2 regions of the Nonomuraea sp. NPDC049684 genome follow, and region 1 is predicted to be linked to the other one. Evidence: riboswitches for the same ligand, from Rfam matches in the RefSeq annotation. Region 1 holds a riboswitch; the other holds the start of a gene.
The links. A riboswitch is a leader RNA that binds a small molecule or an ion and turns the genes downstream of it on or off. The one in region 1 is predicted to bind glycine.
Positions count from the first base shown of each region.

Region 2: linked by a shared signal. The riboswitch ahead of gcvP (aminomethyl-transferring glycine dehydrogenase) and the one ahead of gcvT (glycine cleavage system aminomethyltransferase GcvT) in region 1 are both predicted to bind glycine.

Region 1 covers NZ_JBITLO010000002.1:92,839-107,297, forward strand. The annotation lists gene ACIBST_RS06155 (substrate-binding domain-containing protein) at 1-116, opposite strand, end outside; gene ACIBST_RS06160 (DUF2264 domain-containing protein) at 241-1,980, shown strand; gene ACIBST_RS06165 (FadR/GntR family transcriptional regulator) at 2,024-2,728, opposite strand; gene ACIBST_RS06170 (glutamine synthetase family protein) at 2,853-4,223, shown strand; gene ACIBST_RS06175 (aldehyde dehydrogenase family protein) at 4,232-5,575, shown strand; gene ACIBST_RS06180 (3-oxoacyl-ACP reductase) at 5,566-6,342, shown strand; gene ACIBST_RS06185 (gamma-glutamyl-gamma-aminobutyrate hydrolase family protein) at 6,339-7,028, shown strand; gene ACIBST_RS06190 (M4 family metallopeptidase) at 7,251-9,545, shown strand; gene ACIBST_RS06195 (M28 family peptidase) at 9,617-10,990, shown strand; glycine riboswitch at 11,288-11,385, shown strand; glycine riboswitch at 11,406-11,505, shown strand; gene gcvT (glycine cleavage system aminomethyltransferase GcvT) at 11,540-12,625, shown strand; gene gcvH (glycine cleavage system protein GcvH) at 12,622-13,011, shown strand; gene ACIBST_RS06210 (L-serine ammonia-lyase) at 13,071-14,447, shown strand.
Region 2 covers NZ_JBITLO010000006.1:347,354-361,812, reverse strand. The annotation lists gene gcvP (aminomethyl-transferring glycine dehydrogenase) at 107-2,932, opposite strand; glycine riboswitch at 3,099-3,195, opposite strand; gene ACIBST_RS22025 (MerR family transcriptional regulator) at 3,244-3,864, opposite strand; gene ACIBST_RS22020 (bifunctional nuclease family protein) at 4,012-4,482, opposite strand; gene ACIBST_RS22015 (MerR family transcriptional regulator) at 4,615-5,241, opposite strand; gene ACIBST_RS22010 (FHA domain-containing protein) at 5,265-5,777, opposite strand; gene ACIBST_RS22005 (sugar phosphate nucleotidyltransferase) at 6,039-8,543, opposite strand; gene ACIBST_RS22000 (CDP-alcohol phosphatidyltransferase family protein) at 8,548-9,129, opposite strand; gene ACIBST_RS21995 (hypothetical protein) at 9,288-10,922, shown strand; gene ACIBST_RS21990 (GNAT family N-acetyltransferase) at 10,954-11,703, opposite strand; gene ACIBST_RS21985 (phosphoribosylanthranilate isomerase) at 11,696-12,286, opposite strand; gene ACIBST_RS21980 (hypothetical protein) at 12,297-12,716, opposite strand; gene ACIBST_RS21975 (response regulator) at 12,779-13,477, opposite strand; gene ACIBST_RS21970 (sensor histidine kinase) at 13,474-14,459, opposite strand, start outside.

The sequences.
Region 1 (14,459 bases):
TCCCTGCGCAGGGTGACCATCGAGACGTTGAGCCGGTCGACCAGCTCGGCCAGGCGTACGGAACCGCGCTCGCGCACCTCGCGCAGGATCAGTTCATGACGTTGTTCGGCGAACACCGCGACTCCTTCTGACTCGACCCTGCGATCCTAGCGGGAAGTGCTTTCGTTTTTGAACGGATGCTTTCGTTCGATCAGGATGCTAAGGTCCCGCCGGAGACCGGACGTCCCTTTGGAGTGCCGCATGTTCCCGCTTCCGCCGGAGGATCGAACGCTCAGCCCGTACACCGGCTGGACCCGCGCCCATTGGGAGGCGGTGGCCGACGGGCTGCTGGCCGCGGTGGAACCGTACCGCTCCGCGGACGGCGCCGTGATCACGTTGCCGGGACGCGAGAGCTGGTCGCGCTGCGACGGCCTGGAGGGGTACGCGCGCACCTTCCTGCTGGCCGCCTTCCGCGTGGCCGGCGGCGGCCCCGAGGAACTGCTGGCCCCGTACGCGCGCGGCCTGGAGTCCGGCCCCGGCGTCTGGCAGCCGATCGAGGACCGCACCCAGCCCATGGTCGAGGCGGCCTCGATCGCCCTGTCGCTCTGGCTGACGCGCGAGCGCCTGTGGGACCGCCTGCCCGCCGCCACCCGCGAACGCGTCGCCGCCTACCTGGCCGGGGCCCTGCGCCACGAGCCGGTGGACAACAACTGGTGGCTGTTCCCCGCCATGGTGGGCGGCTTCCTGTCGGCCGCCGGCCTGCACGCCGAGGAGGCCGGCGCGGCGGTGGAACGCGGCCTGGCCCGCATCGAGCCCTGGTACGCCGGCGACGGCTGGTACACCGACGGCGACAACCGCTCCTTCGACCACTACAACGGCTGGGCCATGCACCTCTACCCGGCCCTGCTGGCCCACCTGTCGGGCCACGGCTCCCCGGGGCCCCGCCTGCGCCGCTTCCTGGAGAGCTACGCCCTCACCTTCGACCAGGACGGCCGCATGCTCTACCAGGGCCGCTCCCTCACCTACCGCTTCGCCTCGGCGACCTCGCTCTTCGCCGGAGCCCTGCTGGAGGCCACCCCGCTGTCCCCCGGCCAGACCCGGCGCATCGCCTCCGGCGTCCTGCGCCGCTTCCTCGACGAGGGCGCGCTCTCCCCCGAGGGGCTGCTCACGCTGGGCTGGCACGGCCCCCACGAGCCCTCGCTGCAGTCCTACTCCGGCTCGGCGTCGCCGTACTGGGCCTCGAAGGCGTTCCTCGGGCTGCTGCTGCCGGCCGGCCACCCGGTGTGGACGGCGCCCGAGGAGCCGGGCCCCACCGGGCTCGCCGCGCTGCCCGGCCCCGGGCTGGTCGTCCAGCACACCGGCGACGTCGCCCGGCTGCTCAACCACGGCAGCCAGCACCACCCCGGCGACCCCCTGTACGACCGCTACGCCTACTCCACCCGCACCGCGCCGACCACGGGCGTCCCCGACAACCACTTCGGCGTCGTCGGCCCGGACGGCACGGTCGCCGGGCGCGGCACGATCATCCCTCGGGGGGCGGGCTCGGCGGGCGACCTGGCGTGGGCCGCGTCGGCGGGCGCGGGCGTGGAGAGCCTGAGCGTGGTCAGGGGGGCCGTCGAGGTGCGCGTCCACCGGGTCGCGCCCGGCTCGGCGGTCCGGCAGAGCGGGTGGGCGCTCGTCGCGCCCGCCGACCCGGCCGGCGGGCCCGGCGCGCGGGTGCGGGACGGCGACGGGCTGGTCTCCGAGCTGGTCGCGATGCGCGGCTACAGCCGGGCCCACGTCGCCGCCGACCCCGAGGGCAGCGCCTTCGGGGCTCCGGCGGCCGTGCCCGTGCTGGAGGGGGTGGCGGCCGACGGCTGGGCGGTCGGCGCGGCCGTCCTGGGCGGCGACCCCTTCGAGGTGCCGACGGCGGCGGTGACGGCCGACGACATCACGCTGACCTGGCCCGACGGCGCCCGCCACACCTTCCGGGTGCGGCCCCCGGACGCCCGCACCGCCTGACGGCCCCGGCCCCCGCTGAAGAGCCTCAGGCCGGGAAGGGCGCTCAGGCCAGGAAGGCTCGGAGGAGGGCGGCCGTGCCCTCCAGGTGCTCGGCCATCGCCCGGCGCGCCGCGTCCGGGTCGCCGGCCAGGATGGCGTCCACGATGGCCCGGTGCTGGGCGGCGGCGTGCTCGATGTTCACCTGGAGCATCGGGATCGCGTTCAGCAGGTCGCTCACCCGGGAGCGGGCGTCGGCGCACGTCGCCGCGAGCAGCGTCGAGCCGGTCAGCTCGGCGATCGACAGGTGGAAGGCCGTGTCCAGGCGCCGGTAGTCCTCCAGGGGCGCCTCGTCCAGCTCGGCCAGGCGGCGCGGCAGCACCTCCCGCTGAGCCGGGGTCAGCTCGGCCGCGGCCAGCACCTGCGCCGCCCCGCACTCGACCGCCAGCCGGAACGTCAGCGCGTCCGACAGCTCGGCCATGCCCATGGCGGCCACCGCCTGCCGCAGGTCGCCCGCGTCGGGCCGCGGCGGGACATAGGTGACGAACGCGCCGCCGTACCGGCCGCGCCGCACGTCGAGGTAGCCCGCGTCCTGAAGGGCGCGGATGGCCTCGCGCAGGGTGACCCTGCTGATGCCCAGCCGCACGGCGAGCTCGCGCTCGGGCGGCAGCTTGTCGCCGTACGGCACCACGCCCAGTTTGATCGCCTGGAGCAGCCGTTCCACGGTCTCCTCGAAGGCGTTTCCCGCCCTCACCGGGCGGAGCACTGTCATCAAACGCGCCGAATCGTCCAAGGTGTCCTCAGGTCTTGACAAGCGATCCCGGCATGCACATCAATGGTCTGAGACTAGCCCAATCAACGGGAAAGCGCTTCAGAGCAGATCGGAGCGACCTAGGGTGAGCGAAGCAGCGGGCAACGGATTCCTGTCCGTCGAGGAACTGCGGGGCGAGGTCGCCTCCGGCCGGATCGACACGGTGCTGCTCGCCGTCGCCGACATGCAGGGCAGGTTGCAGGGCAAACGGCTCTCCGCCCGCTACTTCCTGGACGAGGTGCTCCACCACGGATCCGAGGGATGCAACTACCTGCTCGCGGTCGACGTGGACATGAACACCGTCGCCGGCTACGACATGTCCTCCTGGGACCGGGGCTACGGCGACTTCGCGATGAAGCCCGACCTGTCCACCCTGCGCCGGGTCCCCTGGCAGGACGGCACCGCCCTGGTCATGGCCGACCTGGCCTGGGAGGAGGGCGGCGAGGTCACCGCCTCCCCCCGGCAGATCCTGCGCCGCCAGCTCGCCCGCCTGGCCGAGCGGGGCCTGGCCGCGTACGTGGGCACCGAGCTGGAGTTCGTCGTCTACGACGACAGCTACGAGGACGCCTGGCGGCGCGCCTACCGCGACCTGACCCCCGCCAACCTCTACAACGTCGACTACTCCCTCCTCGGCACCGCCCGCGTCGAGCCGCTGCTCCGGCGCATCAGGCGCGACATGGAGGGCGCCGGCATGTACGTCGAGTCGGCCAAGGGCGAGTGCAACCTCGGCCAGCACGAGATCGCCTTCCGCTACGACGAGGCCCTGCGCACCTGCGACAACCACTCGATCTACAAGAACGGCGCCAAGGAGATCGCCGCCCAGGAGGGCCGCTCGATCACCTTCATGGCCAAGCCGAACCAGCGCGAGGGCAACTCCTGCCACATCCACATCTCGCTGCGCGGCCTCGACGGCGGCCTGGCGATGGCGGGCGAGGGGCCGTACGGGCTCTCGCCGCTCGGCGCGCGGTTCATCGCCGGGCAGCTCGCCCGCATGCGCGAGCTCACGCTGCTGTACGCGCCCAACGTCAACTCCTACAAGCGTTACGTGCCCGGCAGCTTCGCGCCCACCGCCGTCAAGTGGGGCGTCGACAACCGCACCTGCTCCCTGCGGCTGGTGGGCCACGGGCCGTCGCTGCGGGTGGAGAACCGGGTGCCGGGCGGGGACGTCAACCCCTACCTGGCGGTGTCGGCGCTGATCGCGGCCGGGCTGGACGGCATCGACCGGGAGCTGCCGCTGGAGGACGCCTTCACCGGCAACGCCTACGACTCCGGCGCCGAGACCGTGCCGCACACGCTGCGGGACGCGCTCGCCCTGTTCGAGGGGTCGAAGCTGGCCAGGGAGGCGTTCGGCGACGACGTGGTCGAGCACTACGCGAACAACGCGCGCGTGGAGCTGGCCGCCTTCGACGCGGCGGTGACGGACTGGGAGCTGTTCCGTGGTTTCGAGCGAATGTGACGGTAGGCATGAGGATCGTTAATCCGGCGACGGAAGAGGTCGTCGCCGAGGTCGAGATGGCGGACGCGGCCGAGGTCGACCGGGCGGTGGAGCGGGCCGCGAAGGCGTACCGGAGCTGGCGGGAGGTGGCGCCGGGCGACCGGGCGCGGCTGCTGCGCCGCTTCGCCGACCTGGTGGACGCCCACGGCGAGGAGCTGGCCCGGCTGGAGCTGGACAACGCCGGGCACCCGATCGGCAACGCGCGCTGGGCGGCCGGGGCCGTCCGCGACGTGCTGCACTTCTACGCCGCCGCCCCCGAGCGCAACCACGGCAAGCAGATCCCGGTGCCCGGCGGCGTGGACGTCACGTTCCAGGAGCCGCTGGGCGTGGTGGGCGTCATCGTGCCGTGGAACTTCCCGATGCTGATCATGTCGTGGGGCGTGGCCCCGGCGCTGGCGGCGGGCAACACGGTGATCGTCAAGCCGGCGGAATGGACTCCGCTCACGGCGCTGCGGCTGGCCGAGCTGGCCCTGGCGGCGGGCCTGCCCGAGGGGGTGCTCCAGGTGCTGCCCGGGGCAGGGGAGGTCGCGGGCGCCCGGCTGGTCGAGCATCCCGGCGTGGCCAAGATCGTGTTCACCGGCTCGACCGAGGTGGGCAAGGAGATCGCCGCGAAGGCGGCGGCGCAGGTCAAGCGGGTGACGCTGGAGCTGGGCGGCAAGTCGGCGAACATCGTCTTCGCCGACTCCGATCTCGGCAAGGCGGCCAGCACCGCTCCCTACGCGGTCTTCGACAACTCCGGCCAGGACTGCTGCGCCCGCTCGCGCATCCTCGTCCAGGCCGAGGTGTACGACGAGTTCCTGGAACGCCTGTCGGCGGCGGTGCGCGGCGTCAAGGTCGGCGACCCGCTCGACGAGTCCACCGAGATGGGCCCGCTGATCAGCGCCGAGCACCTGGAACGCGTCCGCGGCTTCGTCGAGGGCACGCCCTACCTCCAGGGCGACTGCCCCCAGGGCAAGGGCTTCTGGTTCCCGCCGACCGTGCTCACCTCCGAGGTCACCGACCGCGCCTTCACCGAGGAGATCTTCGGCCCGGTCGTGTCGGTGGTGCCGTTCAGCGACGAGGCCGAGGCCGTGCGCATCGCCAACGACACGCCGTACGGGCTGAGCGGGTCCATCTGGACGCGCGACGTCGGGCGGGCGCTGCGGGTGGCCCGCGCGGTGGAGTCGGGCGCCCTGTCGGTGAACTCGCACTCCTCGGTGCGCTACTGGACGCCGTTCGGCGGCTTCAAGCAGTCCGGCCTCGGCCGCGAGCTCGGCCCGGACGCCCTGACGGCCTTCACCGAGACCAAGAACGTCTTCATCTCATGGGAGTGACAGTGCAGCGATTGCAGGATCGGGTGGCCGTCGTCACGGGGGCGGGCAGCGGCATCGGGCTGGCCACGGCGCGCAGGTTCGCGCAGGAGGGCGCGAAGGTCGTCTGCGTCGACATCGACGAGGAGGCCGGGGCCAAGGCCGCGGGCGAGGTCGGCGGCCTCTTCGTCAAGGCCGACGTGACCAGCGAGGACGACGTCGTCCGGATGTTCGCCACGGCCCACGAGACCTACGGCAGCGTGGACGTCGCCTTCAACAACGCCGGCATCTCGCCGCCCGACGACGACTCGATCCTGGAGACCGGCCTCGACGCCTGGCGCCGCGTCCAGGAGGTGAACCTGACCAGCGTGTACCTGTGCTGCAAGCACGCCATCCCGTACATGCGGCGGCAGGGCAAGGGGTCGATCATCAACACCGCGTCGTTCGTGGCGGTGATGGGGTCGGCCACGTCGCAGATCTCGTACACGGCCTCCAAGGGCGGCGTGCTGGCGATGTCGCGCGAGCTGGGCGTGCAGTTCGCCCGCGAGGGCATCCGGGTCAACGCGCTGTGCCCGGGGCCGGTGAACACGCCGCTGCTGCAGGAGCTGTTCGCCAAGGACCCCGAGCGGGCCCAGCGGCGCCTGGTGCACATTCCGGTGGGCCGCTTCGCCGAGGCGTCGGAGATCGCCGCCGCCGTGGCGTTCCTGGCCAGCGACGACGCCTCCTTCATCACGGGGGCCGAGTTCCTGGTGGACGGCGGCATCTCCGGCGCGTACGTGACGCCGCTGTGACCCGTCCGGTCATCGGCGTCACGACGTACGTCGAGCCCGCCCGGTTCACCGTGTGGGACCTGCCCGTCGCACTGCTGCCGTACATGTACGTCGAGAAGATCGTCCAGGCCGGCGGGCAGCCCGTGCTGCTGCCGCCGGCCGGCGATCCCGCCCAGGTCGTGGGGCGGCTCGACGGTCTCGTCCTGGCCGGCGGCGGCGACGTCGACCCGGCCAGGTACGGCCGCGCGGCGCACGAGCGCACCGGCTACGTCCGGCGGTTCCGGGACGAGGCCGAGTTCGCCCTCCTGGCGGCGGCCCTGGAGGCCGGGCTGCCGTTCCTGGGCATCTGCCGCGGCCTCCAGGTGCTCAACGTGCTGCTCGGCGGCACCCTGCACCAGCACCTGCCCGACGTGACCGGGCACACCGGCCACTCCCCCGCGCCCGGCGAGTTCGGCCACCTGCCGGTCACGCCCGTGCCCGGCAGCCGCCTGGCCAAGGCGCTCGGCACGGACCCGGTGGCGGTCCCGCACTACCACCACCAGGCGATCGACGGGCTCGCCCCCGGACTCACGGTCACCGCCACGGCCGCCGACGGGACGATCGAGGCGGTGGAGCTCGACTCCGGCGGTTTCGCGGCGGCGGTCCAGTGGCACCCGGAGGCGGGCGACGGGGCGGCGCTCTTCGAGGCGTTCACGGCGGCCTGCTGAGACCGTTACTGGAAAGCTTCTTTACCTTTTCTGCGCCCTAAAATCCCGCGAAATCCCAGCTCAGGGGGCCATACCACCGCGTTATAGGAAACTTGTTGGGTACCGGGTCGCGCCATCCCGGTGTCACCCTGTGTTCATCCCCAGCCGGCCGGGGCTCTTCCACTCCACACCCCCCTGAGGAGCCAGAGAGTGAACCCCAAACTCAGGTTGGGGGCTGCCGCAATGCTCGCGCTAGCCCTGACCACCAGCTCGCTGGTGGGCGCCACGAGCGCCACAGCCCAAGCGTCGCAGGTGGCCGATCCTCCCAGCCCCGACGAGCGCAGGAACGCGATCGCCACCGCACACAACGCGATCCTGGCCGACTCGGCGGCATTGCTGGCATCCGAGCAGGACACGTTCACGCTGACGTCGACCGTCGAAGGCGTCCGCGGCCTGCAGTACCTGACCTACGCCCGCAAGCACGCGGGCCTGCCCGTCTACGGCGGCGACGTGGTCGTCGCCACGGACGCCTCCGGCGCGGTGGTCGACACGGTCGCCACCGGGCAGCGCACGAAGATCGGGATCGGCACGAAGGCGAAGGTCACCGCGGCCCAGGCCGCCGTGACGGCCAGGGCCAAGGTGGCCAGGGTCGAGACCGTCGCCACGCCGGTGCTGTCCGTGCACGCCACCACGACGACCCCGCGGCTGGCCTGGGAGGTGCTCGTCACCGGCGCCACCGCCGCCGGTCACGAGACCAAGCTCCACGTCTACGTGGACGCCCTCACCGGCAGGGTCATCGACGACTGGGACGAGGTGCGCGACGGCACCGGCAACAGCTACTACGTCGGCACCGTCACCATCGACACCAGCCCCTCGTACACGATGCGCGACCCCCGCAGGAGCGGCGTGGCGTGCGGCGGCCAGAACGGCTCGCCGTACACCAAGACCACCGACACCTGGGGCAACGGCTCGGGCACGAACCTGGAGACCGCCTGCGTCGACGCGCTCTACGCCGCGCAGCGGGAATGGGACATGCTGAGCGCCTGGCTCGGCCGCAACGGCATCAACGGCCAGGGCGGCGGCTACCCGGCCCGCGTCGGCCTGGCCGACGTCAACGCCTACTGGAACGGCCAGTACGGCTCCTTCGGCCACAACTCCGCCAACTCCCAGCAGCTCACGTCGATGGACGTGGTCGGCCACGAGTTCGGCCACGGCATCTTCCAGTTCACCAGCGGCGGCTCGGGCAGCGGCAACGAGACCGGCGGCATGAACGAGTCCACCGGCGACATCTTCGGCGCGCTCACCGAGGCGTACGCCAACAACCCGAACGACCCGCCGGACTACCTGGTCGGCGAGGAGGTCAACCTCTCCGGGTCCGGGCCGATCCGCAACATGTACAACCCGTCGGCCCTCAGCCACCCGAACTGCTACAGCGCCTCCATCCCGAACACCGAGGTGCACGCGGCGGCCGGCCCGCAGAACCACTGGTTCTACCTCGTGGCCGAGGGCACCAACCCCTCGGGCAAGCCCGCCAGCACCCGCTGCGACAACGGCGCCGCGATCACCGGCATCGGCATACGCAAGGCCGGTGAGGTGTTCATGTCCGCGCTGAACATGAAGACCCAGCCGTGGACGCACGCCAAGGCCAGGGTCGCCACCCTCCAGGCCGCCAAGACCCTGTACCCGGGCAGCTGCACCGAGTTCAACGTGGTCAAGAACGCCTGGGACGGCGTCAGCGTACGGGCCCAGTCCGGCGAGCCGACCTGCACCCAGGGCAGCAACGACTTCTCGGTCAACCTGAACCCCGCCTCCGGCAGCGTCACCCCGGGCCAGAGCACCACGACCACGGTGAGCACCACCGTGACCGGCGGCTCGGCGCAGTCGATCACCCTGCGGACCGGCACCCTGCCGGCCGGCGTGACCGCCTCGTTCAGCCCGGCCACCATCACCGCGGGGCAGAGCTCGACGCTGACGATCAGCACCTCGGCGAGCAGCCCGCAGGGCAGCCACTCGATCGCGATCACGGCCGACGGCGCCGACGTGGACCGCCAGGCCACCTACAACCTGCAGATCGGGCAGAGCTCGCCGAACGACTACTCCTTCGGCGTGACCCCGTCGTCGGCCTCGGTGCAGGCCGGGCAGTCGGCCACGGCCACGGTCAGCACGCAGGTCACCGCCGGTCAGGCGCAGAGCGTCGCCCTGTCGGCGAGCAACGTGCCCGCGGGCGTGACGGTCAGCTTCAGCCCGTCCACGATCACCGCCGGGCAGTCGTCCACGGTGACGTTCGCGACCACGAGCGGCGTGACGCCGAGCACGTACACGATCAGTCTGAACGCCGACGGCGCGAGCGCCGACCACTCGGCCTCCTTCAGCCTGACGGTGGGCGGCGGCCAGGGCACCACGTGGCAGACGTACACGGCCTACACGGCCGGACAGACCGTCACCTACCAGGGCGTCAGCTACCGCTGCCTCCAGGCGCACACCAGCCTGCCGGGCTGGGAGCCGCCCAACACCCCTGCCCTCTGGCAGCCGGTCTAAGTCGCTCGACCTGGGCGGCCACGCCGGGGTGGCCGCCCAACCCCCTTGAGGAGCCACAGAACGTGAACGCCATGCTCAGGCTGGGCGCCGCGGCCACCGCCGCGCTGGCCCTGACCCTCACCACGCCGGCCGGACCGGCCGGCGCCGCCGCCGACCCCGCGCCCGACATCCCCGTCGCGAACGTGACGGCGCATCTGAGCCAGTTGCAGTCCATCGCCACGAGCAACGGCGGCAACCGCGCCTCGGGCAGGCCGGGCTTCACCGCCTCGATGAACTACATCAAGGGCAAGCTGGACGCGGCCGGCTTCACCACCCGCGTGCAGAACTTCAGCGGCGGCAGCAACCTGATCGCCGACTGGCCGGGCGGCCCTGCCAACCAGACCGTGATGCTCGGCGCCCACCTCGACAGCGTCGCGGCCGGCCCCGGGATCAACGACAACGGTTCCGGCTCGGCCGCCCTCCTGGAGAACGCCCTCACCCTCGCCGCCCGCAGGCCCACGCTCACCAAGCACGTGCGCTTCGGCTGGTGGGGCGCCGAAGAGGCGGGCATGGTCGGGTCCAGGTACTACGTGCAGAACGGCGGCGCGAGCGGCGTCGAGGTGTACCTGAACTTCGACATGATCGCCTCGACCAACGCCGGCTACTTCGTCTACGACGACGACGCGGCGATCCAGCGGACCTTCAACGACTACTTCGCCACCATCGGCCTGCAGACCGAGGGTGACAGGGAGGGCGACGGCCGCAGCGACCACGCCTCCTTCAAGAGCGCGGGCGTCCGGGTCGGCGGCCTGGCCACCGGGGCCGGGGCGGTCAAGAGCTCGGCCCAGGCCGCCAAGTGGGGCGGCTCGGCCGGGCAGGCGTTCGACCGCTGCTACCACAGCGCCTGCGACAGCTACCCGAGCGCCATCAACACCACGGCGCTCGACCGCAACTCCGACGCCATCGCGTACGCCATATGGAAGCTCGCCGTGGGCACCAGCACGCCCACGGAGAACGACTACTCGATCTCGGTGACCCCGTCGTCGGCGTCGGTCCAGGCCGGTCAGTCGGCTACCGCGGCGGTCAGTACCCAGGTCACGTCCGGCCAGGCGCAGAGCGTCGCGCTCTCCGCCGGGAACGTGCCGAGCGGGGTCACCGTCTCCTTCAGCCCGTCCACGGTTCAGGCGGGCCAGTCGTCCACCGTCACGATCGCCACCGCCAGCGGCGTCGTGGCGGGGACGTACACCATAGGGATCAACGGCGACGGGACGACGGCGGACCACTCCGCGTCCTTCACCCTGACCGTCGGAGGGGACGGCCAGGGCACCACCTGGACGGCTTACAAGTCGTACACGGCCGGAGACGTCGTCACCTACCAGGGGGTCAGCTACCGCTGCCTCCAGGCGCACACCAGCCTGCCGGGCTGGGAGCCGCCGAACGTGCCCGCCCTCTGGGCACGGGCCTGACCCTCGGGCCTGATCCTCGGGCCTGACCCTCGGGCCTGATCCTCGGGCCTGATCCTCGGGCCTGATCCCGGGTTCGATCCCCCGCGGGCCGGTCCCGGCCGGCCCGCCCAGAGCTGCCGCGTGCGAGCTGACCTGCCATGACCGGCTCGCGCGCGGCCACCAACGCGGCCGCGACCCCGCCTCTCCGGGGCCGCGGCCGCTTTTCGCTGCGTGCGGGATGCCGCGGATGCCGCGGATGGCGGGGGGCGAAGCGCGACAACACCCCCATGACGGCACTAGGCTGACGGACATCACCGGCGAAACCGTGCGGGAGAGCACCCTGACAGCCGGTCAGGGTCCCTGAAGGAGCAAGCCCTCCCCGCGAACCTCTCAAGGCAAAGGACCGCGCGGCAGCCCTGTAAGGCGTTCTTACGGGGAGGTGACCTCTGGAAAGCAGGCCCCCGGGGCCTCGCCGAAGGTGAAAGTCCGGTAAAACTCGGGCGAAGCTCTCAGGCATCCATGACAGAGGGGGAGGATGCTGGCATCCAATCCTGTCCTGAGGTGCGACAAATGTCCCGACCTACGCCGCTACGAGACGTCCACGAGGCCCTAGGCGCCACGCTGACCGACTTCGCCGGCTGGCTCATGCCGCTCCGGTACGGCAGCGAGTCCGCGGAGCACAAAGCCGTCCGCGAGGCGGCCGGGCTGTTCGACCTCTCGCACATGGGCGAGATCTTCCTGACCGGTCCGCAGGCCGGAGAGGCCCTCGACTACGCGCTGGTCGGCCACCTGTCGGCGCTCGCGCCCGGCCGGGCCAGGTACACGATGATCGTGGACGAGCGCGGCGGGGTGCTCGACGACCTCATCGTCTACCGGCTGGCGGACGAGGAGTTCATGGTGGTGGCCAACGCCTCGAACTCCGACAAAGTCGCGGATGAGCTGAAAAATCGTACTAAGTCGTATGACGCGGTGGTCGATGACCGCTCCCAGCAGTACGCCCTCATCGCGATCCAGGGCCCCAAGGCCCAGGAGATCCTGGCCACGCTCACCGACGCCGACCTCGACGGTCTCAAGTACTACGCGGGCCTGCCCGGCGTGGTCGACGGCCGCCAGGCGCTCATCGCCCGCACCGGCTACACCGGCGAGGACGGCTTCGAGCTCTTCGTCGCCAACCAGGACGCCGTGCCGCTCTGGCGCGCCCTGGAGGCGGCGGGCGAGCCGCACGGCCTGCGCGCCGCCGGTCTGTCCAGCCGCGACACCCTCAGGCTGGAGGCCGGCATGCCGCTCTACGGCAACGAGCTGAGCTCCGACCTGACCCCGTTCGACGCGGGGCTGGGCAGAGTGGTGAAATTCGACAAGCCCGGTGACTTCGTCGGCAGGGCGGCGCTGGAGGCGGTCAAGGACGACCAGCCCCGCCGCCGCCTCGTCGGCCTGGTCGCCCAGGGCCGCCGGGTGCCGCGTCACGGCTACCCGGTCACCCGCGACGGCGCCGTCGTCGGCGAGGTCACCAGCGGTGCGCCCTCCCAGACCCTGGGCAAGCCCATCGCGATGGCCTACGTGAACGCCGGGGCCGACACAGGTCTGGCCGTGGACATCCGGGGCAGCCATGAACCTATGGACCTGGTCGAGCTGCCCTTCTACAGGAGGAACAAGTGAGCAACATCCCTGACGACCTGAACTACACCAAGGAGCACGAGTGGGTGTCGGGCGTGGACGACGGCATCACCGTGACCGTCGGCATCACGGCCTTCGCCGCCGAGGCTCTTGGTGACGTCGTCTTCGTGCAGCTCCCCGAGGTCGGTTCGACCGTCGAGGCGGGTGACTCGGTCGGCGAGGTGGAGTCCACCAAGTCGGTGAGCGAGATCTACGCCCCCGTCGGCGGCGAGATCGTCGAGGTGAACTCGGCCGTGGCCGACGACCCGTCGCTGGCCAACAGCGACCCGTACGGCGACGGCTGGATGTTCCGCGTCCGCATGGAGGGCGACGCGGAGGACCTGCTGTCCGCCGAGGAGTACACGGCGCTCACCTCAGGCGAGTCCTGACACCACCGCCGGGGCCCGCGGCGGGCCCCGGCACTTCCTGAACTGAAGGGCGCCCATCAATGGCGATCAGCGTCTTCGACCTCTTCAAGATCGGCATCGGACCGTCCAGCTCCCACACGGGCGGCCCGATGGCCGCCGCGCACAAGTTCGCCCGCGGGCTGCACGACGACGGCCTGCTCCCCCGCGTGGCCCGCGTCGAGGTCATCCTGTACGGCTCGCTCGGCCTGACCGGCAAGGGCCACGGCAGCGACAAGGCGGTGCTGCTCGGCCTGTCCGGTGAGAAGCCGGAGCTGGTCGACGTCGACTCCGTCGACGCCCGCCTGGCCGAGATGCGCGCCTCGGGCACGGTCAACCTCTACGGCGAGCGCGAGATCCCCTTCGTCGTGGGCCAGGACCTCGTCTTCGAGCGCAAGATCTCCCTGCCCGAGCACCCCAACGGCATGCGCTTCACCGCCCGCGACGAGCAGGGCGAGACCGTGCGCGAGAAGGTCTACTTCTCCGTCGGCGGCGGCTTCGTCGTGGACGAGAAGGCCACCGGCGCCGACCGCATCAAGCCCGACGACACCGTCCTGCCCTACCCGTTCGCCTCGGGCGAGGAGCTGCTCAAGCACTGCTCGAACACCGGCCTGTCGATCTCCGCCCTGATGCTGGAGAACGAGAAGGCGTTCGGGCGCACCGAGGAGGAGATCCGCGCGGGCATCCTCAACCTGTGGCGGGTGATGTCGGAGTGCGTGCGGCGCGGCATCAGCAAGGAGGGCGTGCTGCCCGGCGGCCTGAAGGTCAAGCGCCGGGCCAACCAGCTCCACCGGCGGCTGCAGGCCGAGTCGGCCGAGAAGGACCCGCTGCAGGCGATGGACTGGGTGGCGCTGTTCGCCCTGGCCGTCAACGAGGAGAACGCCGCGGGCGGCCGCATCGTCACCGCCCCGACCAACGGCGCGGCGGGCATCATCCCGGCCGTGCTGACGTACTACACCAAGTTCGTCCCGAGCGCCGACGACGACGGCGTGGTGCGCTTCCTGCTCACGGCGGCCGCGATCGGCGTGCTGTTCAAGGAGAACGCCTCGATCTCCGGCGCCGAGGTCGGCTGCCAGGGCGAGGTGGGCTCGGCCTGCTCGATGGCCTCGGCCGGCCTGACCGAGGTCATGGGCGGCACCCCCGAGCAGGTGGAGAACGCCGCCGAGATCGGCATCGAGCACAACCTCGGGCTGACCTGCGACCCGATCGGCGGCCTGGTGCAGATCCCGTGCATCGAGCGCAACGCGGTGGCCTCCAACAAGGCCATCACGGCCGCCAGGATCGCCCTGCGCGGCGACGGCCGCCACTACGTGGCGCTGGACAAGGCCATCAAGACCATGCGCGACACCGGCCGCGACATGCTCGACAAGTACAAGGAGACCTCCCGCGGCGGCCTGGCCGTCAACGTCATCGAGTGCTGACCCGCCTCCGAG
Region 2 (14,459 bases), on a different contig from region 1:
ATCGCACCGAGCCTAACGGCTCGTCGCGATCATGTCTGCTCACTTGACGGTGCAGGACTGGGCCGGGTCCGGCGCGGGTCCCCGGGCGGGGACCCGCGCGGGCGGATCAGTCCTCGTACGCCTCCAGCGGCGGGCAGGAGCACACCAGGTTGCGGTCGCCGTACGCCTGGTCGATGCGGCGCACCGGCACCCAGTACTTGCCCTCGCGCAGCGAGGCCACCGGGTAGGCCGCCTCGGTCCGCGAGTACGGGTGGGCCCACTCGTCGGCGGTGACCGACTCGGCCGTGTGCGGCGCGTTGCGCAGCGGGTTGTCGGTCTTGTCGTAGTCGCCGGAGGCCACCTTGGCGATCTCGCCGCGGATGGCGATCATGGCGTCCACGAACCGGTCGAGCTCGTCCAGGTCCTCGCTCTCGGTCGGCTCGATCATCAGCGTGCCGGCCACCGGGAACGACATGGTCGGCGCGTGGAAGCCGTAGTCGATCAGGCGCTTGGCCACGTCGTCGACGGTGACGCCGGTCTCCTTGGTGATCTGGCGCAGGTCCACGATGCACTCGTGGGCCACCAGGCCGCCGCGGCCGGTGTAGAGCACCGGGTAGTGCGGGGCCAGCCGCCTGGCCAGGTAGTTGGCCGACAGGATGGCCTGCTCGGTGGCCGCGGTGAGGCCCTCGGAGCCCATCATCCGCACGTACGCCCACGAGATCGGCAGGATGCCCGCCGAGCCGTACGGGGCGGCCGAGACCGGGCCGACCGGGCTGCCGTCGCGCAGCGGGTGGCCGGGCAGGTAGGCGGCCAGGTGGCCGCGGACCGCGACCGGGCCGACGCCGGGGCCGCCGCCGCCGTGCGGGATGCAGAACGTCTTGTGCAGGTTCAGGTGGGACACGTCGGCGCCGAACTCGCCCGGCTTGGCCAGGCCCACCAGGGCGTTGAGGTTGGCGCCGTCGACGTAGACCTGGCCGCCGGCCTCGTGCACCTTGGCGCAGACCTCGGTGATCGACTCCTCGTACACGCCGTGCGTGGACGGGTACGTCACCATGATCGCGGCGAGCTTGTCGCGGTGCTTGGCGATCTTGGCGTCAAGGTCGGCCAGGTCGATGTTCCCGTCGCTGTCGCAGGCCACGACCACGACCCGCATGCCCGCCATGACGGCGCTGGCCGCGTTCGTGCCGTGGGCCGAGGACGGGATCAGGCACACGTCCCGCTCGGTGTCGCCGTTGGCCTGGTGGTAGGCGCGGATGGCCAGCAGGCCGGCGAACTCGCCCTGGGAGCCGGCGTTCGGCTGGATGGAGACCGCGTCGTAGCCGGTCACCTCGGCCAGCCAGCCCTCCAGGGTGCCGACGAGCTCCCGGTAGCCCTCGGTCTGGGCCTCCGGCGCGTACGGGTGCACGCCGGCGAACTCCGGCCAGGTGATCGGCTCCATCTCGGTGGTCGCGTTCAGCTTCATCGTGCACGAGCCGAGCGGGATCATCGAACGGTCGAGCGCGATGTCCTTGTCCTGCAGCCTGCGCAGGTAGCGCAGCATCGCGGTCTCGGAGCGGTGACTGTGGAAGACCGGGTGGGTCAGGTAGTCCGACTCGCGCAGCAGTTCGGCCGGCAGCGCGTCGGCCTCCAGCGCCACGTCCTGGCGCTCGACGCCGAAGGCGGCCCACACCTTGACCAGCTCGGCCGCGCCGGTCTTCTCGTCGCAGGCGATCGAGACGTGGTCGTCGCCGGCCTGCCACAGGTTGACGCCCCGCTCGGCGGCGGCGGCAACCACCTCGGCGGCCCCGCCGGGCACACGGACGAGCACGGTGTCGAAGAACTCGCCGTGCACGACCTCCAGGCCGGCCTCGCGCAGCCCGCCGGCCAGCGCGACGGCGTGCCGGTGCACGCGGTGCGCGATCCGGCGCAGGCCCTCGGGGCCGTGGTAGACGGCGTACATGCCGGCGATCACGGCCAGCAGGACCTGGGCGGTGCAGATGTTGCTGGTGGCCTTCTCACGGCGGATGTGCTGCTCGCGGGTCTGCAGGGCCAGCCGGTAGGCGGGGTCGCCGTCGACGTCGACCGACACGCCGACCAGGCGGCCGGGCATCTGCCGCTGCAGGCCCTCGCGTACGGACATGTAGGCCGCGTGCGGCCCGCCGAACCCGAAGGAGACGCCGAAGCGCTGGGAGGAGCCGACGGCGATGTCGGCGCCCAGCTCGCCGGGGGCGGCCACCAGCGTGAGGGCCAGCAGGTCGGCGGCGGCCACGACGAGCGCGCCCGCCTCGTGCGCCCTGGCGGCCACGTCGCGGAAGTCGCGCAGGCGGCCCGAGGCGCCCGGGTACTGGACGAGCACGCCGAAGCACTCCGGCAGCTCGCCGTCGAGGTCGTGCTCGACCAGCGTGATGCCGAGCGGCTCGGCGCGGGTGGCCAGCACGGCCTTGGTCTGGGGCAGCGTGTCGGCGTCGACCACGAACACGTCGCTCTTGGACCTGCCGGCCCGGCGGGCCAGCGTCATGGCCTCGGCCGCGGCGGTGGCCTCGTCCAGCAGGGAGGCGCCGGCGACGTCGAGGCCGGTCAGGTCGGAGACGACCGTCTGGAAGTTCAGCAGCGCCTCCAGGCGGCCCTGCGAGATCTCCGGCTGGTACGGCGTGTAGGCGGTGTACCAGCCCGGGTTCTCCAGCAGGTTGCGCCGGATGACGGCGGGCGTGACGGTGTCGTAGTAGCCCAGGCCGATCATGGAGGTCAGCACCCGGTTGCGGGAGGCCAGCTCGCGCAGCTCGGCGATGGCCTCGGTCTCGCTCGCGGCGGCCGGCAGCTTGAGCCGGTCCTTGACCCTGATGGCCTCGGGCACGGCCACGGCCACCAGATCGCCGACGGACTCGAAGCCCACGGCCTCGAGCATGCGCTGCTGCTCGGACTCGGATGGGCCGATGTGCCTGGACGAGAACGGCGGAGCGGACAGGTCGGTCATGGAGGTTGCCTCCCGAGGCTTGGAGACCGGCGCCAGGGCGCGGGCGAGTGCCGGATCTCCCCCTCTGTCATCGCGACGTCATCGCGACCTGAGAGCTTCACCCCACCATGGGGCTTGCACCGTCGGTGAGGTGCGCCTGGCGGGCGCACCTGCTTTCCAGAGTTGCCTCACCCGAGCGGTACGGGATGCCTGAGAGATTCCGGGGAGGGTTGCTCCTTCGGCGCCCCAGGACCGAAGCCCAGGGACTCTCCCGCACGGGGTCATCAGCCTTACTCTGTCCTAGATTACTACGGTGTGTTCAGCGGTTCAGCTCACCCCGTGCGGCGTGCGCGACGCCGCTTGGCGAGCTCGTCAGCGGGATGGTCGGCCGGGACGGTGTCCTCGACCGCCGCCCGTTCCCCCGGCAGCTCCGCGAGGGAGCCCTCGACCTCTCGCCAGACCCGGCCGAGCGCGATGCCGAACACGCCCTGGCCGCCCTGGAGGAGATCGATCACCTCGTCGGCCGAGGTGCACTCGTAGACGCTGACACCGTCGCTCATGAGCGTGATCTGCGCGAGGTCGGCGACCCCGCGGTCACGCAGATGCTGCACCGCGGTGCGGATCTGCTGCAACGACACCCCGGTGTCGAGCAGCCGTTTGACGACCTTGAGCACCAGGATGTCGCGGAAGCTGTAGAGCCGCTGCGAGCCCGAGCCGTGCGCGGCTCTTATCGTGGGCTCGACCAGGCCCGTGCGCGCCCAGTAGTCGAGCTGCCTGTAGGTGATGCCGGCCGCCGAGCAGGCTGTGGGCCCGCGGTATCCGATGTCGTCGGGCACCGTCGCGGGCTGCTCGTCGAAGAGCAGTCCCTGCTCTCCGGCACGCTGCCGCGCGCTCTCGCGCCGCACCGGATCTTCCTGGCCGGCCGTCTTTCCCTCGCCGCTGCTGACCGCCACGCGGACCTCCGGCTTTCTCTCATCCCATGGCCTGATCTGGGGGTTCGTAAAGGGCGACCACGGGTTTCACTTGCACCGTAGGACCGTGACCATGCTCAGTCAACGATCCGGCTCGGCGCGTCGTGAAGCGTAAATGCACTGAAATACCTACCCCGCCCTGCCGAAGTCCTCGGGAGTGATCGTGTCAAGGAACTCCCTGAACTTCTCCACCTCGTCCTCCTGGTCGTCAGGGATGATCACACCGGCCTCCTGGACGACCTCTTCGCTGGCGAAGATGCGCGCGCCGGTGCGCAGCGCCAGGGCGATGGAGTCGGAGGGGCGGGCGCTGACCTCCACGCCGTTGGAGAACACCAGGTCGGCGAAGAAGATGCCGTCACGCAGGGCCACGATGTTGACCGCGCGCAGCCCGACGCCGAGCGCGCTCAGCACGTCCCTGAACAGGTCGTGGGTGAGCGGCCGGGGCGGCGGCTCCTCGGCCTGCGCCAGGGCGATCGCGGTCGCCTCGGTCATGCCGATCCAGATCGGAAGGAACCGTTCCCCGTGTGCCTCCTTGAGCAAGACGATCGGCTGATTTGTGGGCATCTCAACTCGAACGCCCACGACCTCCATCTGCAACACGGGCTGCTCCGTATTCGGCCGGCCGGTCACCCGGCACAGCTGTTGACTGGGTCGTTTCTGCTACACGCCTATGCATTTCAACGTAACACCCGGCAGGCCTGGAATGTGCCCCGGCCTTCCAGCTCTGTGCCCTCAGCGGCCCAGGACAGACCTGACGCCGAGACGGACCAGCGAGGCGTGCAGGTCGAGCAGGAGCGTGGACAGCTCCCTGGCGGCCTCGTCGGCCTCGCCGATGGCGCCGGGCGCGCGCCGCTTGAGTATGGGCGCGACGGTCTGCTCGACCAGCCCGCACTCCCGCTCGGCGGCGGCCTTGACCGCGCGCAGATGGCGGGCGTGCAGGCCGAAGCGGGCCAGGGCGCCGACGCTGCGCGCGATCTTCAGCGCCTCCTCGTCGTAGCGCCTGGCCACGGGGGCGAGCAGGCCGTAGTCCTCCAGCTCGGCGAGGGTCTCCTCGTCGATGCCGGCCGCCTCCAGCAGCTGGGCCCGGTCGTACCGGATCTCCTGGGTCTGCTGCACCGCGCGCGGACGGCCGAAGCTCTCGGCCATCCTGTCCTTGATCACCCGCAGCGGCAGGTAGTGGTCGCGCTGCTCGGTCAGGATGAAACGCAACTGCTCGACGTGGAGATGGGTGAACTTGCGGTAGCCCGAGGGGCTGCGCTCGGGCTCGATCAGCCCCTCACCCTCCAAGAAGCGGATCTTGGACACGGTGACGTCGGGGAACTCGCCCTGCAGCAGGGCGAGCACCTCCCCGATGCTCATGTGCGAGCGTGCCGCCTGTGAGCTCATGCGCCGGCGTTGACCCTCATCAGGAAGACGAGGCGGAACTTGCCGATCTGCACCTCGTCTCCGGAGTGCAGGGGAACCTCCTCGATGCGCTCCCGGTTGACGTAGGTGCCGTTGAGGCTGCCCACGTCGCGTACGGAGAACTGGCCGCCGCGGTGGCGGTAGAACTCCACGTGGCGGCGGGAGACGGTGATGTCGTCGAGGAAGATGTCGCTCTCCGGGTGGCGCCCGGTCGTGGTGAGGTCTTTGTCCAGCCGGAACCGGCTGCCCTGGTTGGGCCCTCTGGTCACCGTGAGCAACGCCGTGCCGGGCGGGAGCTGTTCGACCAGCGCCCGTTCGGCCAGGAGCATGTCGCCTGTCTCAGCCTCGTACGCCTCGATTCCCGCGACCGAGATCGTCGACGTGGTGTCCCCGGAGACCTCGGGTCTGGTCAGCGGTGACCCACAGCGGGAACAGAAACGGGCATCCTCGGGGTTGGCGTGCCCGCACTGCGTGCAGTAGACGCTCGGCATCGATCGGCTCGGCCTCCTACCGCGAAGACGCGGCGACGGTGCTGGGGACGCGCCTGCCTTCGCTCTTCAAGTTTGCGAATGCCGCAACTTACGCTGATCAGCGGCAAAGGTCAAGGCGGGGCGCTGGACTGCGGTTCGGACGCTGACAAAGTTACCGCCGCCCCCACCCCGTGGTCCATGCCGCCGCGCGTTTCTACATTACGATCTTGCGGCACTCCGCGCGCACATCTCGGGCGAAGGCTTTTCCGCTACTCTACGTGATCAGACGGCCGCCTGCTCGACCACGCGGGCCCACCGTTCGAGCAATGCCTGCGCGCCGTCCATGTCGGGGGCCTCGGCCCACAGCTCGGTGACCGGCTCGGCGGCGGCGGGCAGGATCAGCACCCACGACCCGTCGTCGCGGGCGACCCGCACGCCGTCGGTGGTGTCCACGCGCCAGCCGTCGGGCTCGGCCTCGGCGGCCTCGATGACCGAGCGCATCACCGCGCCCTTGGCCGCCCACTGGGTCGGGACGCTCCGGCGCAGCAGCTTGACCTCGGGGATCCTGGCGTCGATCTGGCTGAGCGACAGCCGGGTGCGGGCCACCAGGCCCAGCAGGCGCATGAACGCGGCCAGGCCGTCGATGGCCGGGCTGAACTCCGGCACGACGAACCCGCCGCGCCCGTCGGCCGCGAAGATCATGTCGGGGCCCTGGGCGGCGGAGGTCAGGGCGTCGAGCGCGGTCGAGGTCCACTGCACCTGCACGCCGTGGAAGCGGCAGACCTGCTCGGCGACCCGCGTGGTGGTGACCGGCAGGGCCACCCGGCCGCCCCGGCGCTCGGCCGCCACCAGGTCCAGCACGACCAGCAGGGCGCGATCCTCGCTGATGAGCTGGCCGGTCTCGTCCACCAGCGCGATGCGCTCCCCGACCGGGTCGAAGCGGACGCCGAAGGCCGCCCGCGAGGAGCTGACCAGCTCCGACAGGCGTTGCAGGTCGCGCCGGCGCTCGGCCAGCGTCTCGGTGGGCGAGACGTCGTCCAGCCGGGCGTTGACGGTGAGCACCTCGACGCCGGCGCGGCTGAGCAGCGTGGGCATCACCAGGGAGGAGGTGCCGCCGGCGCAGTCGACCACGACTTTCATGTCCCTGACGCCGGTGACGCCGATGGCCCGCATCAGCTCGTGCGTGTAGCCCTCGACGGCCCTGGCCGGGTAGTGCAGCTCGGCGATCTCGCCGGGGAAGGCCCGCCGGTACTCCTGGCGGGAGAAGACCCGCTCCAGCTTGCGCTGGGCGGCCGGGGGCAGGTCGGCGCCGCGGTCGTCCATGATGACGATGTCGACGCTCTGCGGGTCGCCGGGCGTGGTGCGCAGGGCGATGCCGCCGGCGGCCGACTCGCGGGCGGTGTGGAAGCGGGCCACGGGCAGCGGCGCGGCCTCCAGGTCCAGGACGTTGATCGCGGCGGCGGTCAGGGCGCCGATGACGGCCCGCTTGAGCGCCCTTGCGGCCAGGGAGCAGTCGCGGGAGGTGACGACGTAGGCGCCCTTGCGCAGGGTGGTGGCGTACGCGCCGGCCAGCCGGACGCACAGCTCGGCGGTGATCTCGACGTTGACCAGGCCGCTGACCCCGCGCGGGCCGAACAGGTTGCGCTGGCCGCGCGACTCCCAGATGACGCTGGTGTTGACGACCGCGCCGGCCTCGATGGTCTTGAACGGGTAGACCTTGACGCCGCTGGAGACGTACGCCTCGGCCTCGATGACGCACTCGTCGCCGATGACGGCGTTCTCCTCGACGCGGGCGCCGCCCATGACGTCGGTGCTCTTGCCGATGACGCAGCCGCGCAGGTGGGCGCCGGGGCCGACGTAGACGTTGTCGTGGACGACCGCGCGGTGCAGGAAGGCGCCCTCGCGCACGACCGCGTTGTTGCCCAGCACGGTGTACTCGCGCAGTTCGGCGCCCGCCTCCACCTTGGCGTAGTCGCCGATCAGCAGCGGGCCCTTCAGGACGGCGTCGGGGTCGACCGTGGCCGAGTCGGCCACCCAGACGCCCGGGGAGAGCTCGAAGCCGCCGATGTCGAGGCGGACCCGGCCGGACAGCGCGTCGGCCTGGGCCTTGAGGTAGCTGGCGTGGGTGCCGACGTCCTCCCAGTAGCCGTCGGCGACGTAGCCGTAGATGGGGGCGCCGCGTTCCAGGAGGGCGGGGAAGACGTCCGAGGACCAGTCGACCGGTTCGCCGTCGGCCACGGCGTCGAGGATCTCGGGCTCCATGACGTAGATGCCGGTGTTGACGGTGTCGGAGAAGACCTGGCCCCAGGTGGGCTTCTCCAGGAAGCGCTGAACGCGTCCGTTCTCGTCGAGGATGATGATCCCGAATTCGAGCGGGTTGGGAACGCGCTTCAGACCGATGGTGACAAGAGCCGAATTTTCGCGATGAAAACGGATCATGTCGGATAAGTCGATATCTGTGAGGGCGTCGCCGGAGATGACCAGGAAGCGGTCGTCGCGCAGGCGGGCGGCGGCGTTCTTCACGCTGCCCGCGGTGCCGAGCGGCAGGTCCTCGGTGGCGTACTGGAGGTTCATGCCCAGCTCGTCGCCGTCGCCGAAGTAGTTGCGCACGAGGGCGGCCAGGAACTGCAGGGTGACGACCGTCTCGGTGATGCCGTGCCGTTTGAGCAGGCGCAGGACGTGTTCCATGATCGGGCGGTTGGCCACCGGGAGCAGAGGTTTGGGCTGGTTGGCGGTCATCGGACGCAGCCGAGTCCCCTCCCCGCCCGCCATGACGACCGCCTTCACCCGATCACTCCTTCGTGGTCGCGGTTACGAGTTGGCGCACCTGCACCACATACAGGATCCCTGCCCACCAATACAGGCCGGTGCCCCAGATCGCGAAGGCCCACCCGGCAATTCGCGCTATATCGGCATACCACCCGGTGTGGGAGGCGAGGAAGAGCAGCGGGAAGGCGTACATGAGGTTGAACATGGCGGCCTTGCCCAGGAAATGCACCTGAAGTGCCTTATATCCGTGTTTGCGAAGTACGGGGAACGAACAGGCGACGAAGAGCTCCCGCGCCACGATGACGGCCACCAGCCACCACGGGATGACCTCGCGCAGCAGCAGCGCCAGGATCGTGGCGAAGACGTACAGCTTGTCGGCGGCCGGGTCGATCACCCGGCCGAGCTTGCTGGTCTGGTTGAACGCGCGAGCGATCTTGCCGTCGAGCCAGTCGGTGAACCCGGCCACGATGAGGATGCCGATGGCCCACCCGTCCGCCCTGGGCCCCAGAACCAACCAGAGGAACACGGGCACGCCGAGCAGGCGCAGGAAGCTCAGCAGGTTGGGAACCGTCCAGATCCGGTCCTCGGCGGAAGTTTCGCTCACGCAGAGACCCTACTGCGTGGAACTCCGGCACAGACGCCCCACCAGCGACCATTCCCCGCGGGGCCGGTGGGGGTTGATGGCGTTTCGCGGCATGTGGGGGCGGGAAAAGCCTGGATGATCGATCCCCCCGCGCTGCCGGCCTGCCTTGGGGGGATCGGATGTGGCCCTGGGAGTCCGGCGTGCTGCGGGACGCGCCGGAGATCGCCTTGTTCCTCTGCCTGGCCCTCGGGTTCGCCCTGGGCCGGCTCAGGTTCCGCGGGGTGGCCCTCGGCGGCGCGGCCGGGACGCTGGCCGTCGCCCTCGCCGCGGGGCTGCTGACCGGCGGCGTCGAGGTCCACCAGCAGGTGCGCGTGATCGCCTTCTCGATCTTCGCCTTCACCATCGGCTACACCCTCGGGCCCGCCTTCTTCGCCGCGTTCACCGGGCGCAACCTGCGGTACCTGTGGTTCACGGTCGTCGAGGTCGTCGGGGCGCTGGCGGTCGCGGCGCTGGTGGCGGACGCGCTCGGGCTCGACCCGGGCACCACGGCGGGGCTGGTCGCCGGGGCGGCGGCCGGGCCGGTGGCGCTGGGCACGGCGTCCGACGCCCTGCAGGCCGCCGGGATCGCGCACCAGGCGCTCGGGCCCGCGTACGTCCTGTCCTACCTCCTCGCCCTGGTCACCGTCGCGCTGCTGACCGTCAGGGCCGCGCCCGCGGCGCTCCGGTTCGACCCCGGGGAGGAGGCCGCGGCGCTGTGGCGGCGGCTGGACGGCGCGGAGGAGACGCCGCCGCCTTCGGTGCTGGGCCGGGCCCACCAGGTCACCACCGGCGAGGGCAGGACGGTCGGGCAGGCGGAGATCGCCATGGGCACCCGGGTCTCGGTGGAGCGGCTGCGCAGGAACGGCCGCCCGATCCCGTTCGGCCCCGACACGCTGCTCCAGCGGGACGACGAGGTCGTGGTGGTCGGCGTGCGGCAGGACGTCGTCAACGCCGGCGCGGTGGTCGGGCCCGAGGTGCCGGGCGGGCGGGAGCTCGACCTGGACGTGGAGGTGGCCGACGTCATGCTCGGAAGCCGGCCGCCGGCGACCGTGCGCGACCTGCGCGCCGGGCTGTCCGGCCAGGGGGTGCAGGACCTGCACGTGTGCGAGGTGCGGCGGGTGGGGTGCCGGTTGCCGGTCAGGCCGGGCACGCGGCTGTGCGCCGGTGACGTGGTGCGGGTGACCGGGCTGAAGCGGGACGTGGACCGGGCGGCGTCCTGGCTCGGGGCGCGGGCGGAGGCCGGGCGGCGGGCCGACGTCGTCTACCTGGCCGCCGGGCTCGTGGCGGGGATGGTGGCGGGCCTGGCGGGCGGCCTGACGGCCTCGCTCGGCTGCCTGGCGGCCGGGCTGGTGTTCGGCCGGGCACGGACCGGACGGGCCGGCTTCGGCCAGTACGACGCCGGCGCCGCCCGGGTGGTGGGCGAGGTGGCGCTCGGCGTGTTCGTGGCGGCGCTCGGGCTGTCGGCCGGCCCGGCGGCGGTGGAACTGGTGGCGCGGCACGCCTGGCAGGTGGCCCTGGGCGCGGTCGCCACGGCGGCCGTGCCGGTGGTGATCTCGCTGGCGCTGGGGGCCAAGCTGATGATGCTGCCGCCGCCGCTGGTGCTGGGCGCGGTGACCGGGCAGCACGGCCTGACGACCGTCCTGGGCGGGGTGCGGGTGAGGTCGGGGAACGGGACGCCGCTGCTGGCCTACACCATGGTGCACGCGTTGTCGGGGGCCGTGCTGGCCCTGCTGGGCCCCGCCGCGGTGGCCCTGGCCCGCTGGGTGGGCGCCTGAGCGCCCGGCCCCAGGGCGGCCGGGCGGGCGGTCAGGTGCGCAGGAAGGCGTGGGTGTATCCCACGGGCTCGAAGCCGAGGCGGGCGTAGAACTCGCGTGGCCAGTCGGCGGCGTCGGCGACCAGGAACGTCAGCTCGGTGTCGGCCGTGGCGGCCAGCAGCGCGGTCAGCAGGGCGCGGGCGTGGCCCTGGCCGCGGTGGCGGCCGAGGGTGTAGACATTCTCGATCTGGGCGACGCCTTCGTGCACGTAGAGGTCGGCGTGGGCGGCGATCTGCCCGCCGGGGGCGCGTACGGCGTGGAACTCGACCCGGTCCGCGCCGGACACGCGGGCCGCGGCGCGGGCGGCGAGCCCGTCGGCCACGCCCGGCGACGCCTGCGGCAGCGACTCGCGCCACTCCTCGCGCAGCACGGGCAGCAGCTCCTCCAGCGTGAGCGGCTCGGTGGCGACGGCGGGCGCGGCGGGACGGGCGCCGCGGAAGGCCATGACGACGTTGGTCTCGTGGCCGTAGCCGGCGGCGGCGAAGGCGGGCCGGAACTCCTGGCCCAGCCGGTCGTCGTCGACGCACACCAGCCGGTGGCCGAGCCCGGCGAGCCGCTCCTCGGCGGCCGCGAGCACCGGCTCCGGGCGGCCGCTCCGGACCACGAGCTTGTTGTCGTCGTGGGACATCGGGTAGCGCTCGTCGAGCACCGCGAACCCGCCGGGCACCGGCGCCACGACGGGCGCCTTGCGCCGGGCGAAGCCGTGCACGAAGGAAAGGGCCCGCGCCAGCTCGTCAGCCACCGCGCGCGGCCCGCAGGAAGGCCCTGATCAGGGCGGAGTCCTTGACGCCCGGCGCGGTCTCGACGCCGCTGGACACGTCGACCCCCCACGGGCGGGCGGCCTCGACGGCCTCGGCCACGTTGGCCGGGTCGAGCCCGCCGGCCAGCATCCACCGGCCGGACGGGCGGCCGCGCACCGCCGCCCAGTCCCACGGCTCCCCCGAGCCGGGACGCGGGGCGTCGACGATGAGCAGGTCTTCGTCGTAGGCGCCGCACCGCAGGTCGGCGGCGGCGTCGACGGCCCGCACGAGCGGCCGGCCGAGGTCTTTCAGCGCGGTGAAGTCGGCGTGCGGGTGGTGGCCGTGGAGCTGCACGGCGCGCACACCCGAGGCCAGCGCGGCGGCCCGGACCTCCTCGGGGGTCTCGCCCCGGAAGACGCCCACGGTGAGCACGTGGGCCGGGATCGGCGCGGCCAGCTCGGCCGCCCGCTCGGGCGTGACCCTGCGCGGGCTCCGGGTGAGCACGAACCCGATGGCGTCGGCGCCCGCCTCGACGGCGGCCTCGACGTGCTCGGGCTCGCTCAACCCGCAGATCTTCACATACACACCTCAGACCTTAGCGGCGCCGCGCGGCCGACGGCGACCACGACCAGACCAGCAGCGCGCCGATGAGGCCGAACAGCAGCACCCCGTTGGGCAGGTGGGCGCCCAGCCAGAGCCAGGTGACGTGCTGGAGCCCGCCGACGACGAACAGCGCGACGCTGGCCCACACCGGCCAGCCGGCGCCGCGGCCGGGCCGCCAGACCAGGATCGCCAGCACGATCTGCACGAGCGCCACCAGGTGGACGACCATGCCCGCCATGACGTGCGTCTCGGCCACCGGGCCGCCGCCCGCCGACACGGCCTGCCCGGCGAACGAGGCGGCCACGAGCAGCGCGGCCGCCTGGGCGATGATGGCGACGCGCAGGCTGTGGAGCAGCCCGGCCGACACCTGCCGGGTCGTGCCGGGACGCGGCATGACCTGTGTCTCCCCCATGATGTGGATCCTTTCTGCGAACGAAGGACCCATATCGTGTCGAGGGCGGCCGCACACGGTCGTCAGCCTGCGGGATGACCCCCCGGTCCCCCACGTGGCGGACGGACCGGGCGGAAGGCGGCGTCCACGAGACCGGAGCGGTGGGCGACCACGGCGGCCTGGATGCGGTTGCGCAGGCCGAGCTTGTCCATGGCGGCGGCGATGTGCGTCTTGACGGTGGTGACGCCGACGTGCAGCTCCTCTGCGATCTCGGCGTTGGACAGGCCGGTGCCGACCAGGGCGAGCACCTCCAGCTCCCGCTCGGTCAGCCCGGACGGCGGCGGCGCGGCGGCCTGCTCCTCGGCGGCCAGGAAGCGTTCCACGACCCGGCGCAGCACCGAGGGGGCCAGCAGCTGCTCCCCCGCGGCGGCCCTGCGCACGGCGTCGACCATGCGTTCCGGCTCGTCGTCCTTGACCAGGAAGCCGACGGCGCCGGCGCGCAGGGCGGCGTGCACGTCGGCGTCCTCGGCGAAGGTGGTGAGCACGACCACGCGGGCGCCGGGGCGGGCCGCCAGCACCCGCCTGGTCGCCTCCAGGCCGTCGACGCGGGGCATGCGCAGGTCCATGAGGATGACGTCGGGCACGTGGCGTTCGGCCAGGCGGACGGCCTCGGCGCCGTCCTCGGCCTCGCCCACGACCTCCATGTCCCCCGCGGCCTGCAGCAGCATGCGCACGCCCGCGCGGACCAGCGCCTGGTCGTCGGCCACCAGGACGCGGATCACGCGGCGCTCCTGGCGGGCAGGCTGGCCAGCAGCAGCCAGCCGCCGTCGCCGTCGGGGCCGGCGCTGAGGGTGCCGCCGAGGGCGCGCACCCGCTCGCGCATGCCGGCCAGGCCGCGGCCGGAGGAGGGCAGCCGCTCGATGGCGGTGGGCGGGCGGCCGTTGCGGATCTCGATGGACAGCCCTTCCTGCGCGGGGGCCACGGTGACGCGGACCCGGGTGCCGGGTCCGGCGTGTTTGAGCACGTTGGTGAGACCTTCCTGGACGATGCGCGCGGCGGAGGCGCGGGCGATGAGCGGGGCGCGGTCGCTGGCCGGGTCGAGGTCGAGGTCGACGACGAGGCCGGCGGCGGCCATGCGTTCGGCGGACTCGCGGACGACGTCGGCCGGGTTGGCCAGCAGGTCGGGGCCGCGGTCGGGGTCGCGCAGCAGGTCGAGCAGGTCGCGCAGGTCCTGCAGCACCTGGTGGCCGGTCTCGCGGATGTCGGACAGCGCGTCGGCGACCGGCCCGTCGGGCGCGGTGTAGCGGGCGGCGCTGGCGCGCAGCACCATGGCGCCGACGTGGTGGGCCACGATGTCGTGCACGTCGCGGGCGATGCGCTCGCGCTCGGCGAGCTGGTCGGCGCGCACCTGGGCGACCGCGAGCCGGGCCGACTCCTCGGCGCGCAGGCGTTCGGCGGCGGCGGCGGCCTGCCGCATGCCGAGGTAGCGGCCGATCGCGATGGGCGTGGCCACCAGCGTCATCAGCACGCCGACGCGGAGCGGGGTGATCTCGGTGCCGTCGCCGACGACGGCGATGGCGGCCAGCAGGCAGCCGGTGAGGTACGCGGCCCCCGTCCAGGCCCAGGAGGCGACGCGCATGGAGAACACGCCGATCGCGATGAGCGTGAGGATCAGGCAGGTGTTGACGGCGTCGTTGAGGTAGGTGTCGGCGGCGATCAGCAGCACCCCCTGCAGCAGCAGGACCAGGCCGGGCAGGCGCCGGG